Regions from separate parts of the Nakamurella multipartita DSM 44233 genome, predicted to be linked through region 3. Evidence: riboswitches for the same ligand, from Rfam matches in the RefSeq annotation. Region 3 holds a riboswitch; each other region holds the start of a gene.

What was found. A riboswitch is a leader RNA that binds a small molecule or an ion and turns the genes downstream of it on or off. The one in region 3 is predicted to bind thiamine pyrophosphate.
Region 1: it holds a riboswitch for thiamine pyrophosphate, as region 3 does, so the genes downstream of both, NAMU_RS08325 (ABC transporter substrate-binding protein) here and thiD (bifunctional hydroxymethylpyrimidine kinase/phosphomethylpyrimidine kinase) in region 3, are expected to answer to the same signal.
Region 2: it holds a riboswitch for thiamine pyrophosphate, as region 3 does, so the genes downstream of both, NAMU_RS28955 ((deoxy)nucleoside triphosphate pyrophosphohydrolase) here and thiD (bifunctional hydroxymethylpyrimidine kinase/phosphomethylpyrimidine kinase) in region 3, are expected to answer to the same signal.

The regions. Positions count from the first base shown of each region.
Region 1 is NC_013235.1:1,832,540-1,837,042, reverse strand. It holds gene cysK (cysteine synthase A) at 50-985, shown strand; gene epsC (serine O-acetyltransferase EpsC) at 985-1,569, shown strand; TPP riboswitch at 1,624-1,718, shown strand; gene NAMU_RS08325 (ABC transporter substrate-binding protein) at 1,712-2,794, shown strand; gene NAMU_RS08320 (ABC transporter permease) at 2,791-3,657, shown strand; gene NAMU_RS08315 (ABC transporter ATP-binding protein) at 3,650-4,432, shown strand; gene NAMU_RS08310 (ABC transporter ATP-binding protein) at 4,405-4,503, opposite strand, start outside.
Region 2 is NC_013235.1:4,803,994-4,808,496, forward strand. It holds gene NAMU_RS21430 (amino acid ABC transporter permease) at 1-916, opposite strand, end outside; gene NAMU_RS21435 (ABC transporter substrate-binding protein) at 927-1,940, opposite strand; gene NAMU_RS28955 ((deoxy)nucleoside triphosphate pyrophosphohydrolase) at 2,038-2,913, opposite strand; TPP riboswitch at 3,108-3,219, opposite strand; gene NAMU_RS21445 (mannosyltransferase) at 3,270-4,503, opposite strand, start outside.
Region 3 is NC_013235.1:1,412,251-1,416,753, reverse strand. It holds gene NAMU_RS06445 (cysteine dioxygenase) at 1-219, opposite strand, end outside; gene NAMU_RS06440 (amidohydrolase family protein) at 216-1,109, opposite strand; gene NAMU_RS31700 (putative leader peptide) at 1,204-1,320, opposite strand; TPP riboswitch at 1,380-1,476, shown strand; gene thiD (bifunctional hydroxymethylpyrimidine kinase/phosphomethylpyrimidine kinase) at 1,467-2,951, shown strand; gene NAMU_RS06430 (IS110 family RNA-guided transposase) at 3,111-4,503, opposite strand, start outside.

The DNA.
Region 1 (4,503 bases), 420 kb from region 3:
CCGCTCCACTCAGCCTCACTCACCCCGCCGGCGCGGCGCAGGAGGATTCATGGCAAAGATCTACGACGACGTCACCGCGTTGATCGGCAACACCCCGCTCGTCCGGATCAACAAGCTGACCGAGGGGGTCGGGGCCACCGTCGTGGCCAAGCTGGAGTTCTACAACCCGGCCAGCTCGGTCAAGGACCGCATCGGCGTCGCCATCGTGGACGCGGCCGAGCAGTCCGGCGAGCTGCCGCCCGGCGGCACGATCGTCGAGGCGACCAGTGGCAACACCGGCATCGCCCTGGCCTTCGTCGGCGCGGCCCGCGGCTACAACGTCGTGCTGACCATGCCCGAGACGATGTCCAAGGAGCGGCGGGCGCTGCTGCGGGCCTACGGCGCGGAGCTGATCCTGACCCCGGGCGCGCTGGGCATGAAGGGCGCCGTCGACAAGGCCCAGGAGATCGCCGCGGAGCGGCCCGGCGCGATCCTGGCCCGCCAGTTCGCCAACGCGGCCAACCCCGAGATCCACCGGCGCACCACGGCCGAGGAGATCTGGAACGACACCGACGGCGCGGTCGACATCCTAATCGCCGGCATCGGCACCGGCGGCACCATCACCGGCGTCGGACAGGTGCTCAAGGCGCGCAAGCCCGGGGTGCAGATCATCGGCGTCGAGCCGGCCGAGTCGCCCATCCTCAACGGCGGCGCCCCCGGCCCGCACAAGATCCAGGGCATCGGCGCCAACTTCGTGCCCGAGATCCTGGACCGGACCGTCTACGACGAGATCATCGACGTCGACGCCGAGACCGCCGTGGCCGTGGCCCGGGACGCCGCCAAGCGGGAGGGACTGCTGGTCGGCATCTCCTCCGGCGCCGCGATCCACGCGGCGATCCAGGTCGCCGGCCGCCCGGAGAACGCCGGCAAGCTGATCGTGGTGATCATCCCGTCCTTCGGCGAGCGGTACCTCACCTCGGTGCTGTACTCAGACTTGATGGACTGATGGGCGGTTTGTCCGACGCGGTCGGCCTGCTCCGCGAGGATCTGCAGGCCGCCCGGGAACGCGACCCGTCGGCACGCTCGCTGGTGGAGATCGCCCTGGGCTACCCCGGTCTGCACGCCGTCTGGTGCCACCGGCTGGTGCACCGGATGTGGCACACCCCGGGCCTGCGGCTGCCGGCCCGGCTGCTCTCGCAGCTGGCGCGGGCGATCACCGGGATCGAGATCCACCCCGGGGCCCGGCTGGGCCGGCGGCTGTTCATCGATCACGGCATGGGCGTGGTGATTGGCGAGACCGCGGAGGTCGGCGACGACGTGCTGCTGTTCCACGGGGTGACCCTGGGCGGCCGGTCCATGCGGCCGGGCAAGCGGCATCCGACGCTGGGCGACCGGGTGACCGTCGGCGCCGGGGCCAAGATCCTGGGCCCGGTGTCCATCGGTGACGGGGCCCAGGTCGGCGCGAACGCGGTGGTCATCACCGACGTGCCCGCCGAGTTCCTGGCCGTCGGCATCCCGGCCAAGCTGCGGCCCCTCCCGGGCACCGTGAGCCCTCTCGCCTACGCCGACGACCCGGCCATCTACATCTGAGGAGGCGAGCCGGATCGAGCCGGATCGAGCGCGGTACGAGCTGGAGTAGGGTGGGCTCTCGACACGGGGTGCCCCCACCGGGGCTGAGAGAAAACCCGTTGAACCTGATCTAGTTCGTACTAGCGAAGGGATTGTCGCTTCCATGCGCACGCCCCTGCGGCGAGCATCGCTCGTTGCACCCCTGCTCGTCCTGCTCACCGCGCTCGTCGCCTGCTCCTCGGGCGCGTCCGCCGGATCCGGGACCGGCACGCCATCATCGGCGGCCGCGTCCGGGTCGGGATCGGCTCCGGCCGGCGAGCGGACCGCGGTCCGTTTCGCGCTGGACTGGACCCCCAACACCAACCACACCGGCCTGTACGTGGCCCAGCAGCAGGGCTGGTTCGAGCAGGCCGGCATCGACCTGCAGATCCTGCCGTACAACACCGCCCTGCCCGAGACCCTGGTCGACGCCGGTAATGCCGAGTTCGGCGTCAGCTTCCAGGACAGCACTACCGTCGCCCAGGCCGCCGGCGCGGACATCGTCTCGGTGCTGGCCGTGCTACAGCACTGGGCCACCGGGATCGGCGTGCGGGCCGACCGCACCGACCTGAACTCGCCCAAGGACCTGGACGGCAAGACCTACGCCGGATTCGGCGGCCCGACCGAGGAGCCGCTGCTCAAGACGGTCATCCGCGACGACGGCGGCACGGGCGAGTTCACCACCGTCACCCTGGGCACCTCGGCCTACGAGGCGCTGTACTCGGGCAACGTCGACTTCACCATCCCCTTCCTGGCCTGGGAGGGCATCGAGGCCGAGCACAACGGCACGCCGATGAAGTACTTCAAGTACACCGATTACGGCTTCCCGGACGCGTACTCGGTGGTGATCATCGGCAACCGCAGCTGGCTGGCCGAGCACCCGGACGTGGCCAAGGCCTTCGTGCAGACGCTGCAGCGCGGCTACCAGTTCGCCGCCGACCAGCCGGACGAGGCGGCCGCGCTGCTCATTGCGGCCAACCCGGGGGCCTTCCCGGACGAGTCGCTGGTCACCGAGAGCCAGCAGCTGCTGGCCACGAAATACATGAAGAACGACACCGGCACGGTCGGGCCGCAGACGCAGGCCCAGTGGGCGGCCTACGGCTCGTTCCTCTACGACAACGGGCTGCTGATCGGCCCGGACGGCGCCCCGCTGACCGCCGAGCCGGATTACTCGACCCTGTTCACCGACGAGTACCTCTCGTCATGACCGCTCGGTCCGAATCGCTGCCCCGCGCCGGCGTCGCCGCCGCGGGGGCGGCGCCGGTCGGGCCGGTCGCCCGGTCCCGCGGCCGGCGGCTACTGGCCACGGTCGGCCCGGCCGCCCTGATCGTCGCGCTGCTGCTGGTCGGCTGGCAGCTCGCGGTGGTGCTGACCGACGCCCGGCCGCAGATCCTGCCCTCGCCGTTGCGGGTGGTGCAGCAGGGCTGGCTCAACCGCGACGACCTGACCCGGCACGGCCTGGCCACCCTGGGCGTCACCCTGGTCGGGTTCACCGTCTCGCTCGCGGTGAGCTGGGCCGTCGCCATCACGGTCGACTTCGTGCCGTGGCTGCGCCGGGCCCTGGTGCCGCTGCTGGTCGGGTCGCAGACCCTGCCGATCATCGCGATCGCCCCGCTGATGATCATCTGGTTCGGCTTCGGACTGCTGCCCAAGGTGCTGGTGATCATCCTGACCACCTTCTTCCCGGTGGCCATCGGGCTGATCGAGGGCTTCTCCAGCGCGGACCGGGAGACCGGGCGGCTGCTGGCCTCGATGGGCGCCTCCCGCGGTCAGCAGTTCCGGTACCTGCGGCTGCCCGGCGCCATGCCCCGGTTCTTCACCGCGCTGCGGATCGGCATCACCTACGCGGTGGTGGCCGCGATCTTCGCCGAGTACGTCGGCGCCACCAGCGGTCTGGGCATCTACATGAGCATGCAGAAGAACTCCTTCCGCACCGACCTGGTGCTCGCCGCGGTCGGCGTCACGGCGATCATCTCGATCACCCTGTTCGCGTTGACCTTCCTTCTCGAGCGCCTGGTCTGCCCCTGGCAGCGGGCGTCCCGTCCGCACCGGGAGACCGGCGGTGGCTGACCCGACCGGCAGCCTGCGATTCACCGGGCTGACCAAGAGCTTCGCCACCCCGAGCGGCCCGTTGCCCGTCCTGGACGAGGTCACCGCCACGGTGCGCCGCGGGGAGTTCGTTGCCGTCATCGGGCCCAGCGGCTGCGGCAAGAGCACCCTGTTCTCGGTGCTGACCGGGTTGGAACGGCCGGACGCCGGCCGGGTCGGACTGGATGGCGAGGACATCACCGGCACGGTCGGCCATTGCGCCTTCATGCCGCAGCGCGACCTGCTGATGCCCTGGCGCACCATCCTGGACAACACGGTGCTCGGCCTGGACGTGCAGGGCGTGCCGCGGGCCCAGGGCCGCCGGCGCGCGGCCGAGCTGTTCGCCCAGTTCGGCCTGACCGGGTTCGAGAACGCCTACCCGGCCGAGCTGTCCGGCGGGATGCGGCAGCGGGCCGCCCTACTGCGCACCGTCGTACAGGGCCGGGACATCGTCGCCCTGGACGAGCCGTTCGGCGCGCTGGACTCGCTGACCCGGACCGAGCTACAGGGTTGGCTGCAGCGGGTGTGGGCGCAGCACGACTGGACGGTGCTGATGATCACCCACGACATCCGGGAGGCGGTCTACCTGGCCGACCGGGTGCTGGTGCTCTCCCCCCGACCGGCCCGCATCGTGCGCGACCTGCCCGTCCCGCTGCCCCGTCCCCGCGAGGTCGGCCTGCTCGCCGCCCCGGAGTTCGTCGCGCTGGAGGCAGAACTGGTCGACCTGCTTCACTCCCCGGCCCGCGGCGCCGGGTAGGCCAGCAGGTCCCCCCGGACGGCCAGCTCGACCGCGGTCCCGGCCGCCACCGGCTGGTAGCCGGGGCTGCG
Region 2 (4,503 bases), 2.7 Mb from region 3:
GCCCCTCCCGACGCGCCTGCAGGTTCGCCTTCTGTTTGGCTCGGCCGACCGGCGACGTGCCCCGCCCGAACCGCTTCTCCAGGAAGTACTGGCCCACCGACATCACCGAGGTGAAGACCAGGTACCAGATCGAGGCCACCACCAGCAGCGGGATCTGCTTGTAGTTGCTGCCGTAGATCAGCTGGACGGTCCCGAACAGCTCGAGAATCGCGGCCACCGACAGCAGTGAGGTGGTCTTGAGCATCGAGATGGTCTCGTTACCGGTCGGCGGGACGATGATCCGCATCGCCTGCGGCAGCACGATCCGGCGCATCACCTTGAGCCGGGTCATGCCCAGGGCCTCGGCCGCCTCGGTCTGCCCTGAGTCCACCGAGGAGATGCCGGCCCGGACGATCTCGGCCATGTATGCGGCCTCGTTCAGCCCGAGCGCGAGCAGCCCGCCGACCAGCACCGGGATCAGCTCGGTGGTGTTGAAGTACAGGAACTGTGGCCCGAACGGGATGCCCAGGCTGATGTACTTGTAGAGCTGGCCCAGGAACACCCAGAAGATGATCTGGACCAGCACCGGGGTTCCGCGGAAGAACCAGATGTAGATCCACGCCACCCCGTTGACGATCGGATTGGGTGACAGGCGCATCACGGCCAGAATCACCCCGAGCACGATGCCGATCACCATCGCGGCGACCGTCACCCACACGGTCAGCCACAGGCCCCGCAGCACCTGGGGCGAGAACAGGTACTGCCAGACCGTCGGCCAGTCCCAGGCCGGGTTGGTGAGCAGGCTGTTGACCAGCATGGCCGCCAGCACCAGCAGCACGACGGCCGAGACCCACCGCCACGGGTGCCGCTGCGGAATGGCCTTGATCGGGACGGGCGCGTCACGGGGTGGGACCGTGGGGTCCTCGGTGGTGGTCACGGCCGGGCGGTCAGTAGATCGCGCCGTTGATCTGCGAGGTGGTGACGGCCCCGCCCGTCAGACCCCAGTTGTCCAGGATCTTGGTGTAGGCACCGGTGTCGATCAGGTGCTGCATCGCGGCCTGGATGGCCGGGGTCAGCTCCGCCGGCTCCTTCGGGATGGCGATGCCGTAGGGCGCGGCGCCCTCGTCGCCGCCGACCTTCTGGAACCGGTCCCCGGTGACCTTCACGGCGTAGTCGACGACCGGCGAGTCGGCCATGTAGGCGTCGATCCGGCCGGCCACCAGTGCCGCATTCACGTCGGTCTGCTTCGGGAAGCCCTGCGCCACCGGCGGCTCCTTACCCGCGTCCTGGCACGCCTTGACCACGGAGCCCTCGACGGTCGCGTCGGTCAGCTGGTCCAGCTGGGTGGTGCCGTTCTGCGCGCCGACCGGCAGCCCGCACAGGTCGGTCGCCGACTGGATGTTCTTCGGGTTGCCGGCCGGCACCATGATCGAGGTGCCCGCGGTGAAGTAGGTGACGAAGTTGACCGACTGCTCGCGTTCCTTGGTGTCGGTGAACGAGGAGATGCCGACGTCGTAGCGGCCCGCGTTCAGGCCCGCGATGATGCCGTCGAAGCTGGCCGGCTCGACGGTGACGGTCAGCCCCAGCACCTGGCCCACCGCGTTGATCAGGTCGATGTCCATGCCCACGGGGGTGTTCGAGCCCTCGGGCAGGAATTCGTTGGGCGGGTATGTCGGGTCGGTCGCCACGATGATCGTGCCGGACTGCTTGAACTTGTCCGGCAGCATCGCGTTGAGCGAGTCAACCTTGGCCAGGTTCAGGTTCAGCGGGGTGGGGACGCTCTCGGCTTCAGCTCCGGACGTGGCGGCTCCGGACGACGCGGCCGACCCGGCCGACGAGGCCGCGGTGGTGCTTCCGGGGGGCGTGGTACTGGCTCCGCAGGCCGCCGTGGCCAGCACGATTGCCAGCGCGGCACCGCCGGCGAGCATAGGACGTACGCGGAACTTCTCGAAGAACGACAAGATCTACTCCTGACGAGCGGCGGACCCGGCCTTGTGAGCGGCCGTTGACATGACCGCATCGTGCCACGCCTGACTCGATCGGCGTATTCCAACTTGGTTAATCGTGACCGCGAGCGGCCAACGCCGTGCGCAGATGCGGCAGCAGCTCGTCGTCCGCGTCCAGCCAGTCCGGTTCGTCGAGTTCGTCGGCGGTCAACCAGCGCACCTGGTCGTGTTCGGTGGGCTCGATCGGGCGCGTCGGATCGAGCAGGCGCGCCCGCAGGCAGCGCAGCACCCGGCGCGGCCCGAGCGCGACATCCGGGCCGATCTGCTCGCCGACCTCGACCTCGACGCCCAGTTCCTCCCGCAGCTCGCGGGTCAGGGCGGCCGCGTCGGATTCGCCCGGATCGACCTTGCCGCCCGGCAGCTCCCACCGGCCGGCCAGCGAGGCCGGGGCGCTGCGGCGGGCGGCGAGTACCCGGCCGCCAGCGACGATCGCACCGGCCACCACCACCTGGACCTCGTCGGCGGCCAACGCGGCGATGCCCAGCAGGGTCTGCTCGCCGCGCAGCACCCGGCGACGCAGGTTCGGCCAGGCCAGCAGGAACCGGGCCCGTCGGGATCCGGGCTGCAGGTCCACGTCGACGGTGACCAGGGCGCCGGCCGGGGTGTCGGCCACGAACAGCCGGATCGTGGCGGCGCCCACTGGCCCGCTCGGACCGGTCAGCCGCAGCAACGGCGGGATCAGCCGGGAGTCGTCCTGCGCCACGGGGTCCAGGTCGACCACGACGGTGAACGATCCGGTTCGCGGCCCGGTGATCGCGATGCGGTCGCCGTCGGCGAGCGGCGCGAACGACGCGCCGTCCCGGCCAGTGACCTGGGCGCGGGCGCCGAGCGCGCGGGCCGTCCGGGTCCAGATGTCGGATCGGGCCAGGATCGCGCAGACCTGTTCCACCGGCGCGTCGATGAGCATCGTGGCGCGCAGCGGGATCACGACCGCACAGCCTATGACGGGTGGTCTCCGGCCGGGCCAACCACGGGCCCAACACCGGACGACACGCGGGCGAACGGCGGACGAACGGCGCAGCACGCTCCGGCCGGGAGCGTCGACCACCCCTAATAGGTCGACGATCCCGGCCGGATCAATTCCCCGACGCGTGCGACGCGGAAGCCGACCAGCGGCTCGAGAGGAGAGCGGACAGGACGTCCCTTCGCCGGCATGACCCGGATCAGGTACGACGGTCCGGGACTGGCGCGTCCCGCTCTCAGCCCGGCGCACCGGACTCCCGTGTCGATTCCATCGTAGTTGGCCGAGCGGACCGGGCCACCATCGAGCATCGCCGGGGCGGATCAGGCCGAGCGGGTCGACTCCGTGTCCGGCGGGGTGACGGGATCGGAGGAGTTCGGCCCGCTCGGCGCCGTCGTCCGGATGGCCAGCACCCCGAGCACGACCAGCGTGATGACGCCGAGCAACGGGTAGACCACGCCCAGGGCGGACTGCCAGCCCGGGCGCGACGCGGGCTGGTCGATGTACTGCAGGGCGATCAGCAGGCTGACCACATAACTGCAGGTGGCGATGAACCAGACGATGGCCAGGCCGCGGACCGCCGGCACCCGCTGCCGGGGGCCGAACAGGCACCACAGCAGCAGTGGCAACACCCAGACCCAGTGGTGCGACCAGGAGATGGGCGAGATCAGCAGCCCGGTGATCTGTACGGCCAGCAACCCCGCGGTCCGGTCGCCGACCCGCAGGCACGCCCACGCCGCCCACAGGCCCAGCGCCGCCGCGAGCACGGCGGTCACCAGCCACAGCGTGGTCAGGTCCTGGCCGGCGAGCCGGGCGATCGCCCCGCGCAGCGACTGGTTGATGGCCGACCACACCGGGCCGGTCCGGGCCGGGTCGAACATCAGCGCGGTGAAGAACCGGACCGTCTCCGAGGGCACCAGCGCCAGCCCGAGCAACACGGTGCCGGCGAAGAAGACGACCGACCAGGCGACGGCCGACCACCGGCGCTGCAGCAGGTAGTACAGCCCGGTGATGGCCGGGGTCAGCTTCACCCCGGCGGCCAGCCCAACCGACGCGCCGGCCAACCATTCCTTGCTGGCCACCGCCCCGGCGAGCAGCAGCGCGCACAGGAACAGGTTGATCTGGCCGTAGTTGAAAGTGGTGCGCACCGGTTCCAGCCACAGGCCCAACGCGGTGATGGTGACGACGATCCCGCGGACATGCTCCAGCGGCTGCGGCGCCTTGGGTCCGGCCCGGCCCAGCAGCCGCAGGGTGGCGTAGGCGATCAGGCCGATCGCGCCGAACGAGGCCGCCTGCCAGAGCACCCGCAGGACGGTCCACGGCAGCCAGGTCATCGGCGTGAAGATGATCGCCGAAAAGGTGGGGTAGGTGAACGGCAGATGCAGCGGCTCGGAGAAGAAGTCGTAGAGCGTGCCGTCGGTCAGGTGCTGTGCGCCCTCCAGGTAGACCTTCAGGTCGACCATGGCGAAGGCGTCACTACCGGCCAGCGTGACCAGCACGTGCAGCACGATGGTGACGGCGAGCAGGGCCCAGGGGGCCCAGGACGAGGCCACGAAT
Region 3 (4,503 bases):
ATCGCTGGCCACCGAGCTGGCCAGCTCGACCAGCTCGTCCGGATCCAGGTCACGGCCGGGCAGGTTCTCCAGGGTGAGCCGGCCGGCCTGCTGCGCGAGCGAGCGGGCCTGCCGGGCGGCGACGGTCACGCCGTCCAGGCGGCCGGCCACGTCGGCGGCCGGGTCGATCGGGTCGATGTCGGGGGTGCGGTCCAGGGTCTGGGTTGCGGTGCCGGTCATGGTCGTTCTCCGGTCAAAAGTCGGTACGGATTGGTCTGCGTGAAGGCGGTCCGGGCGGCCTCGCCCAGGTCGGTGCGATGCGGTGTGCCGTAGGGGCGGTCGCTGCCCACCACGATCGGGTCGACGCCGACGGCGCGGGTGAGGGCGTCCACGCCCTGCCGCGAGTACGAGGACGTCTCCACGAAGGTGTGCGGGTCCACCGTGACGGTGCGGCCGGCGCGGGCCTGGAATCGCTCGTGGTGGACCGGAGCGAGACCCGCGCCGGCCGCGAAACACACGCGCAGGGAAGGGAACTGGGACCGGCCGGCGGCGAACCAGGCCCACCAGGCGGCCTGCAACTGGGTCGGGTAGTCGACGACGGCGGCCCACCAGGCCGGCCGGTCGGCGCCGGCCGCGGGCACCGGTCCGGGGTGGACGAACACCGGACGGTCGGCCGCCTGAACCAGCGCCAGCACCTCGCCGAGCCGCTCGACGTCGGCCGGGCCGGCCAGCGCGGTCGCCGGGATCTGCAGGCCGACGAAGCCCTGGGCCAGCTGCTGCCGCAGCGCGGTCAGATCCGGGTCGCGACCGGCGACCGAGGCCCAGGCGTCGAAGTCGGGCCGCAACCGGGCGACCCCGTCGTGCCAGGCGGCCAACAGGGGTGCGGCCTGCTCCGGCGGCAGGTCCTCGATGCCCAGCGGGCTGGACAGGCCGAGCACGATCCGGCCGGACTCGGTGGCCCGACGGCTTTGCGGATCGTGGTCGGCCGGGTCGACCTGATACGCGGGTTCACCGGGCAGGTACAGCGTCCAGCCGTCGAGCCGGGGTGGGACGCTGCACCGGCGCAACGCCTCGATCAGGTCGACCGGCCACAGGTGTTGATGAATGTCGATGGTGCGGGGAGCCGTCATGGCCCGTGCCCTTCGCGGGGTTGCCAGGAATGATGCCGAGGAGTGCCGAGAGCACTGCCCCGCACCCGAGAAGGGCTGGGGATCAGTGCCGGATTCAGCGGCAACAGATGGCGCTGGCGACCCGGTTCAGGTCGACGTGCCGGCGGCGGTGTTCACACCGGCTCAGGACAGCGGCGGACGCGGACACACTCCGCTCGGTCCCGCGCTGCATGCGGCGAGACTAGGCAGCGGCGGACGACCCTGTCAACGAGCGACATGCTGGTAGGTTGCCATCCAGACACGGGGTGCCCGGACGACGGGCTGAGAACCACACCCGTAACCACCTGATCTAGGTCATGCTAGCGAAGGGATGTCGTCATGACTGTCCGCGTTCTGTCCATCGCCGGGTCCGATCCCTCCGGCGGGGCCGGCATCCAGGCCGACCTGAAAACCTTTGCCGCCCAAGGCACTTACGGCATGGCCGTGATCGCCTCGCTGACCGCGCAGAACACCGCCGGGGTGCGGGGGGTGTTCAGCCCGCCGGCCTCTTTCCTGGCCCAGCAGCTGGACGCGATCAGTGACGACATCGCCGTGGACGCGGTGAAGATCGGCATGCTCGGCTCGGCCGAGAACATCGCCGTCGTCGATACCTGGTTGGCCACCCACCGCCCGCCGTTCGTGGTGCTGGACCCGGTGATGGTCGCCACCAGCGGCGACCGGCTGCTGGACGAGAACGCCGAGTCCGCGTTGCGCGCATTGCTGCCCCGGGCCGACCTGCTCACCCCGAACGTCGCCGAGCTGGCCGTGCTGGTGGGTGACGAGCCGGCCCGGGATCTGGACGGGGCCATCGCCCAGGGCAAGGCGTTGGCCTCCAGCACCGGGGCGCAGGTCCTGGTCAAGGGCGGCCATCTGGGCTCGGCCGGCGCCGACGGCGATCAGCTGGCCACCGACGCCCTGGTCGGGCCGGACGGCTCGGTGACCCTGGTGCCCGGCCCGTGGGTGTCGACCACGAACACCCACGGCACCGGCTGCTCCCTGTCGTCCGCGCTGGCCGCGTTGCGGCCGCAGCGCGAGTCCTGGGCGGCCGCGGCGGTCGACGCCAAGGCCTGGCTGACCGGTGCCCTGGCCGGTGGGGCGGCGCTGGGCGTCGGTCAGGGCCGGGGGCCGGTGGATCATCTGCACGCGCTGTTCCCGGCCACCTTCTCCACCCAGGAGTGGTCGCGGATCGCGCCGATCCGGGCGGCCATCGAGACCATGCCGTTTATCGTCGCGCTGGCCGACGGGTCGCTGCCCTGGGTCAACTTCCGCTTCTACCTCGCCCAGGACGCCCAGTACCTGCGCGAGTACGCCCGCTGCCTGGCCCGGGTGGCCGCGCTGGCCCCGGACCAGGACGCGCAGGAGTTCTTCGCGCATTCCTCGGCGGCCGCGTTGGAGGCCGAGATGGGCCTGCACCGGACCCTGCTGACCGCGCACGGCGAGTCGCTCAGCGGAATCGAGACCTCGCCGGTGACCACCGCGTACCTGGATCACCTGCACCGGTGCTGCGCGACCGGCTCGTACGCCGAGGCGGCCGCCGCGGTGTTGCCCTGTTTCTGGCTCTACCAGCACATCGGCGAGCGGCTGGGCGTGCTGCAGGCCCAGCGGTCCTCGGCCGATGCGCATCCCTATGCCGCCTGGATCGAGACCTACGCCGACCCGGCCTTTGCCGCGGCCACCACGTCCGCGATCGGGTTCGCCGACCGCGCCTTCCAGGCCGGCTCACCCGCCGAGCGGGACGCGATGATCGCCGCCTTCGAGCGCTCCAGCCGGTACGAGTGGATGTTCTTCGCGCAGGGCACCGACCTGCCGGCCTGGCCCGTCTGAGCCCGCCCGCCGGGCCGACGCGGGTTCGGCACCGGCGGGCGGCGCTGTCGCGGCGGCGGTGACACTTCCCTGACGGTTCGCTGACCGGAAAATCAACGTGCCGTTGGGCAGCCAAGGGTGACCCGTGGTGGTGACCATCGGGTTGAGTGGGTGTCGGGTTTAGGCGGCCGCGGTCAGGGTGACGTTGAAGCCGAGGGCTTCGAGTTGCCGGACGTGGTTACGGGTTCGGCGTCCGATGTCGATGCGTTGGTCGTTGAAGTCGACGCCGAGGTCGTGGAAGGTCGTGCCGGGGTTGGCGAGCAGGTGCCAGATGATGACAAGGATGGATCGGGCGATCGCGACGATCGTCTTGAGTTTGCCGCGGCGTTTGATCAGGCGTCGATAGCGTTCTCCCAGGAAGGTTTGGGTCTTGCCGCCGGTCGCGGCCGCTTCACCAAGCACGGCGCGCAGGTAACGGTTGCCCTTGCCGGTCTTACCGGTGGTTGATCGTTTCCCGGACTGGATCGTGCGGGGGCACAGCCGGGTCCAGGACACCAGATGGCCAGCGGTCGGGAACCGGCTCATGTCCAGCCCGATCTCGGCGATGATGACCTGTGCGTTGCTCGGGCCGATCCCGGGTATCTGGTCCAGGATCTTGATCATGTCTGCGGCCGTCGGCGGTTTCCGGCGCTGGGCCGCCTCGTCGGCGGGTGCGTTCGCCCCCGTACCGGGCCGAGCTTGGCCATCCGGTGCGGGGCGGTCCGGATCGGGGGTATGACCGGCCGGCAAGCTGGCCAGGAGTGCCTCGATGCGTGCGGTCAGGACGTCGATCTGATCGGTCAGCGTGTCGATCTGATGCAGCAGCATCCGGGCCAGCTCGGCGTGATGATCGTCGAACTGACCGGTCAGCGACTCGACCAGGTCGGCGTGCTTGAGCCGCATCCGGCCGCGGGCCATGCCGGCCAGAACCCGCGGGTCCCGCTGGCCCGCGATCAGGGCCTCGATCATGTCCCGGACGGACAGGGTGTCGATCCTGCTCGCCACGGAGGTGACCTTGATCAGGGCGTCCTCCAGCAGCTTCTCCAGCCGTTGCCAGTACCTGGTCCGGTCGCCGGTCAGATCGGCCCGCATCCGGGTGTAGTCGCGCAACTGCCGGATCTGCGCTGATGGCACGAACGATGGACGCAGCAGCCCCTTCTCGGTGAGCTTGGCCAACCACACACTGTCCAGCTTGTCCGTTTTGGGACGACCGGGGACGTTCTTGACATCGCGGGCATTGACCAACTGCACGTCCAGGCCATGAGCTTCCAGCAGATAGAACCAGATCCGCCAGTAGTCCGAAGTCGATTCCAGGGTCACCTTCTCGATGCCCTGGTCTGACAGCTGTGCGGCCAGGCCCAGGACCGCTCCGGTTCGGGCCGGGACGTCCCAGACTTTGCTCACTCGCCGACCCGTCCCGGACGCGGCTGGTACGCGAACGCAGACTGTGCCCGAGTCCTTGCCCACGTCGACCGCGCAGACCCGCTGCACGATCCGTTCGTGAGGTTCGTCGAGGATCTCCTCGACCTGTTTG